Desulfatitalea tepidiphila: one gene and its partner. The protein of the gene in region 2 interacts with the protein of the main gene of each other region in a pairwise test. Links are inferred from orthologs where the notes say so. Each region holds a gene or a part of one and is shown on either strand. Other genes may lie near its edges.

The links. Proteins that work in one complex are often made in the same cells at the same time.
Region 1: the proteins of DFT_RS03640 (region 2) and mtgA interact in binary tests that used the Escherichia coli proteins (3 or more experiments, as listed by UniProt). The link is inferred for Desulfatitalea tepidiphila from one-to-one orthologs.

Annotation. Positions count from the first base shown.
Region 1 is NZ_BCAG01000005.1:87,875-90,706, reverse strand. It holds mtgA (monofunctional biosynthetic peptidoglycan transglycosylase), read left to right. Parts: upstream 1-951; coding sequence 952-1,713; downstream 1,714-2,832. Other genes in the region: DFT_RS18215 (hypothetical protein), read left to right, coding at 2,702-2,832; DFT_RS18220 (DUF6955 family protein), read left to right, coding at 2,165-2,488; DFT_RS18230 (hypothetical protein), read left to right, coding at 555-866; DFT_RS18235 (hypothetical protein), read left to right, coding at 1-423. UniProt on the Escherichia coli protein: Peptidoglycan polymerase that catalyzes glycan chain elongation from lipid-linked precursors. May play a role in peptidoglycan assembly during cell division in collaboration with other cell division proteins.
Region 2 is NZ_BCAG01000001.1:835,437-838,414, reverse strand. It holds DFT_RS03640 (peptidoglycan D,D-transpeptidase FtsI family protein), read right to left. Parts: upstream 2,366-2,978; coding sequence 635-2,365; downstream 1-634. Other genes in the region: rsmH (16S rRNA (cytosine(1402)-N(4))-methyltransferase RsmH), read right to left, coding at 2,687-2,978; DFT_RS03635 (cell division protein FtsL), read right to left, coding at 2,355-2,636; DFT_RS03645 (UDP-N-acetylmuramoyl-L-alanyl-D-glutamate--2,6-diaminopimelate ligase), read right to left, coding at 1-638. UniProt on the Escherichia coli protein: Essential cell division protein that catalyzes cross-linking of the peptidoglycan cell wall at the division septum. Required for localization of FtsN.

The sequences.
Region 1 (2,832 bases), on a different replicon or contig from region 2:
CGCGACGGCAACGGCATGACCGCCGGTGGAGACTTTCGCCAGGGTATGATGTCCGCCGAGTGGACTGCCGGCGCCATCACCATGGTGCGCAACCTCCGCCGGCATTATCTGCGCGCGGCGGCCGACGGGGCTGCCAAGGCCCAGGCGCGGGTCGCGAGCCTGGACCGCGACGAACGGCAGATGCTGTCCGCCTTGGTGCGCCTGCGCCATGACCGATACGCGAACGAGGCTTTTCCCGGCCGCCCCGACCGCTACGCCCGCCTGATCCGGACCCGATCGAAACCCTATCTCTACGCGAGCCGACGGGCCATGATTCCCTTCGGCTGGTATGCCAATCCCATTCCCAGCACCTGCGCCACGGGTTGGGTCGTGCTCGTCGCCAACCACTACGATCCCTTTGGATATGCGGGCCGTCCCAATTGACACGTTGGTAGGTTTTGACCCCCATTCAGCGCTGAATTCCCTCGGATTGCGTTATGCTCAGGGACGGTTAACTTTCATTTTAAATATCTTTCTTGTGAAGTTAACACGACCTCATTAAAAGGAGAGAAGCCATGAATGTAAACGATTATTGCAAAAATGTGGAACTCGAGCTTGGCGTGTGGAAGGCCCGCCTGTTTGATCTTCAGCGGAAATTTGATAAGCTTCCCGGCGTTGATAAGGATAAGGTGTTGTATCAGTACGGCGATCTGGTTAATATTATCACCGAAATGGAAGATCGATTGTCCGGACTGCGGAACGAGTGCCCCACCGAATGGAGTCCGGTCAAAAAGGAGATCGATGAGGGCACAGTGGATTTGCGTGCCAAGTACGAGGCAACCCTGGAATTCATCGGCAAGGCCGCACCGGTGTCCATCCCCGGCTAACCAGATGTGATAAACGCGTCGCCCGGCAGCCCCCTGATCGGTGATTGGGTGGAACTGCCGGGCAGCTTTTTTTGTCATCTCGAAGATGTTTAAGTCCAAACTCTTCTGGTCCGATTATTTCGAGACGCAGGCACAACGGCAGGGACCCAGCCCCCGGCGGTTCAGGTCCGCGGCCAAGTGGGCGGGTATTGTCGTTTCGGCGTTTGCCGTCGTTCTGTTTTGTGTCATCCTCCTGTTGCGCTGGATGCCGGTGCCCACCAGTGCGTTCATGCTGGGGCACAAGATCAGGGGTAACCCGGTCGCATACCGCTGGGTGCCGCTGAAAAAGATTTCGCCCGCCTTGGCTGTAGCGGTGGTCGCGTCCGAGGACCAGCGTTTTCCCGACCACTGGGGTTTTGATTTCAAGGCCATCTCCGACGCGCTGGAGGATAATCGGCGCAGGTCGACACCCAGGGGGGCCAGCACCATTTCCCAGCAGGTGACCAAGAACCTCTTTCTCTGGTCCGGTCGCAGTTGGGTCCGAAAGGGCATTGAAGCCGGGCTGACGGTGGCCATCGAACTGGTCTGGTCCAAGCGGCGTATTCTGGAGGTCTATCTCAATATCGCCCAGTTCGGACCCGACATCTTCGGGGCCGATGCCGCGGGCCGGCGGTTTTTCGGCTTGCCGCCGTCGCGGCTCAACGGTTACCAGGCCGCCCTTCTGGCCGCGGCCCTGCCCAATCCCGGGACGCATCGCGTCTCGCCGCCAACCCCCTACGTGTCGCAGCGGGCCGCGGATATTCAGGTGGAGGTGCGTCGTTTGGGGGGTGTGGCTTATCTGTCCGCGATCGGGATAGGTGCCCGCTGAGGGCCGGATACATCTCTGTAATTGTCAGCAATTCTAACTGAATGTGATTCACCTTGAAGGGCATGTATTACAGAAGGCGTTTGATAAATAATTCGCATGGCAACGGTTGAAGCAGGCCCGGGTGGGGCAGGTGGCCAGGGCCAAGTCAGCCAGCGGTCGATAGTGCCGGTTGAATGCAAACGGCACTAGCGGCCCAGACTGTTTGAGCGCAGCGAGTTTCTGGGCCGCCCGCCGTGCCTTTTACCGGCACTTGACCGCTTGGCGTGTGGCATCGGCCACCTGTCCCGCCCGGGCCGGATTTGGTGAATGGCATTCAGTTAGAATCCCTCCGTCTTTGTATAGAAACTTGACACCAACGTCATAGTCACATATTCAAAGGACCAACATCGAGGCCTTGGGTGGTTGCAACGGCCACCCATCAACAATGACCTTTAAAGCAGGAGAATTCCCCATGGCAGATTATTTGATCAATATTTTTCTGGATGATGAGAAACGCGGCAAAATCGAAGCGGCCGGGCTGGCGGACAAGATCGTCGAGATCGACGGCAAAAAGGCGGTGCAGGTGGAGATGTCCGCCAAAGAGCAGAAAAAACTGGTCAAGGGTTTCAGCGACCTGGCTTTCGACGCTTCTAATGCCTGCGTACTGCCGGCCGAAGCGGAAGCCAAGCTGGTGGGCATCATCGCTGATATGAAGACCCTGGATGTCATGAAATTCGCCATCATGAAACTGTACAATCCGCTGGCCGGTAAAGCGCCCCGATCTGCCTTGCGCTAATAGACGTCAACGGCGCGGTGTCGCGCCGATCGAGACCTTAAAAAGCCCCGCGCGCTGAATCGCCGCGGGGTTTTTTATGGCTGCGCCCATAACGGAATAGACGCCTTTATTCAAAAAATACATGGAATTGACACGCGTCCGCGATTTTGCAATACATTCTCACCTATAAATCAAGTTCCACTCTCCACGCGCGCCGCACAAGGACGCTGCACAATGACAAAAGAAACGCAAGAGGCATTGGCGCAACTCATCGCGGAATGGCAGGAATCCCCGACAAAAGCCAACGCATCATCTATTGGGTACAAGAATCATGCGGACGAGGAAAACGAGGCGCTGGGACGGTA
Region 2 (2,978 bases):
GACAGATTGGTGAAAACGGCCACATCCACATCGCAGGCGTGAATCCGCTGGAGATCCAAGGCGTGGGAGGACACCTCCATGACCACATGAGAGGTGCCCGCATCGGCCATCTGCGCCAGAATGCGTTGCAGGTCCAAGGATTCAGGCGTGGTGATCGGGTTGTCGAAGCTGTGGCCGCCGAACCGGTAGTTGATCGTACCGATGACCCCTACGGCCATGCCGGCCGTCTTGAGGATGCTCTCTATCAGGTAGCTGGTGGTGGTCTTGCCGCTGGTGCCGGTGATGCCGATCACCGTCATCCGTCGCGACGGGTGGCCGTAGAATTCCGCGGCCATGGCCGCCATGGCCTTACGGCCGTCGAGGACCGGTATGCTCTCGCTTTCCCGCCCCGGCATGACACGCTCGCAAAACACGGCCACGGCACCGCGCTCAACGGCCTCGTCGATATAGCGATGGCCATCGGCCGAAAAACCTTTAATGGCGACAAACACCCCACCCGGTTGTACCTCTTGCGCGCGATAAAAAAGACCGCTCACCGGCCGCTCGCCGTGGACGGACAGCACTGCCGCCTCGCCGGCGGTCAAGTCTATACCGCCGCCGTCGACCTCCACCGCATGTATAAGACGCGCCAATTTCATCCGCTTACCTTGACGTCCCTGGAAACCCTCAACTTCTCCCAATCGGGCGATGGCACCACGTTCAGATAGCCCATGGTCTCCTTGACGATCCGCGCAAATGCCGGAGCGGCGACCGATCCGCCGTGGACATCTTCCTTGGGTTCGTCCACGACCACGAGAACCGCGATCAACGGTCGCTGAGTAGGGGCGAACCCGATGAACGACGCCGTGTAGAGCTCTCGGGAGTATTTCCCCTGGGCATCGATCTTCTGCGCGGTACCGGTTTTCCCGCACACTTCGTAGCCGGCCACCGCGGCCTTGACCCCCGTACCGCCCTCGGTAATCACGCTGCGCATGATGCGTCGCACGGTCACCGCGGTCTGAGCCGAAACCACCTGCCGCACGGCCTTGGGTGTCACGGTCCGCACCGGTCGGCCGTTGGCATCGGTAACGGCCTGGACCACATGGGGCTGCATCATTAAACCATCGTTGGCCAGAGCGCCTGCCGAGGCGATGAGCTGCATGGCTGTGACCGAGATGCCCTGGCCAAAGGAGATGGCGCCGGTATCCACCGTGGTCCATCGTTTGTAATTGGACAGACTGCCCGAGGATTCCCCCGGGAAATCGATCCCGGTGCGCTGTCCGAAACCAAATCCGTGCAACGATTCGTGCAGCCGGCGGGCACCGAGCTGCTCGGCCACCTTGACCGTCCCGATGTTGCTGGAATATTTTACGATTTGCTGCAAAGAAAGCCATCCATGAGGCTTGGTGTCATGCAGCGTGTGCCCCCCAATCACATAAGCGCCGTTTTCGCAGAAAAAAATGGAAGCAGGGCCGCTCTGGCCGCTTTCAAGGGCCGCCGCAGCGCTGAAAATCTTCATGGTCGAACCCGGCTCGAAGGGATCGGTGATCGCCCGGTTCCGCCATGTCTTGCGATCGGAACGACCAAAGGCATTGGGATTGAAAAACGGATAATGGGCAATGGCCAGCATGGCCCCGGTCTGGGTCTCCATCACCAAAGCGATGCCCGACCGGGCCTTGGATTGGGTCACGGCTTCGGCAAGCGCGCTTTCGGCAATAAATTGCACCTGGCGATCGATGGTCAAAATCAAATTTTGACCGGCCTGCTGCCCTGCGGCCCATTGATCGGCGTCGAATCCTCGCCCCAGGGCATCCTTCAAGATTTTAACGGTGTTGGCCTCACCCTTGAGTTCTTCATTGTAGTAGAATTCGAGGCCTTCCAGCCCTTGACCGTCGATGCCCGTGAAACCAAGAACCTGGGCCGCCAGGGTGGTGTTGGGATAAAAACGGCTATGCTCCGGCAACAAGGCGATGCCCGGCAATCCCAGTTTCTTGACCGCCGCGACCTCCTTGGGGGTGGCCTGACGCTTGATCCAGGCGAAGGAGCGTTTGCCGGCCAGTTGTTTACGCACCGCGCTGGATTTCAGATGCAGCGCCTTGGCCAGCTTGACCGCCGCCTGTTCTCTGTTGGCCAGCAAGGTGGGATTCACCGCCACCGACGTGGTCTCGATGCTCACCGCCATGGCTTCGTGACGGCGATCGTAAATGGCACCCCGTTTTCCCCTGAGGGTCAACTCACGCTCGTACTGCCCGGCCGCCTTGTCCGAAAGCCAACTCCCTTTGTGAATCTGCAAATAGGCCGACCTGGCGCCTACAACGGTCAACCAGAACATGAAAAGCGTGCAAACCAGGGCCGCTCTGAAATTTTTGGGCTTCTTAATCTTCATGTAAAGGCACCACGACGATCTGTCCGGGCTCCGGAACGGCCAGGGCCAGCCGTTCACGCGCAACACGCGAAACGTGTTCCGGTGCTTTTAAATGGGCCAGTTCAATCTTCAAACTGTTTTGCAGCAGCTGAAGCTCCTTTTGTTTACGACGCTCAGCGGTGATGACATACCCGGTCTGTACGCACTCCACGCGACACCATGTGTAAAGCAGCAGCTCTCCCAGAAAAATCGTCAGCATCGCCACCCCGATCACGCCGGTACGGCTCTTCATCCGTCTTTCGGTTTGGGGGGCTCTTGCCGGCATATGTTACCTTTTCACCCTCAATCGATCCGCTCCGCGCAACGCAATCGCGTGCTGCGGGCCATGGGGTTCCGCGATATTTCCTCCTGGGACGGACGCACCACCTTTTTGGTGATCAATCGCACCTGGGGCCGGGCCCCGCAAACACACCGCGGCAGATCCGGAGGACAGGTGCACGGATCGGCCCATTGCCGGAAGCGCTGCTTGACCATGCGATCCTCCAGGCTGTGAAACGAAAGGATGCACATCCGTCCGTTGGGTCGCAACAAATCGACCGATGTATCGAGAAATCGATCGAGACATGCCAACTCT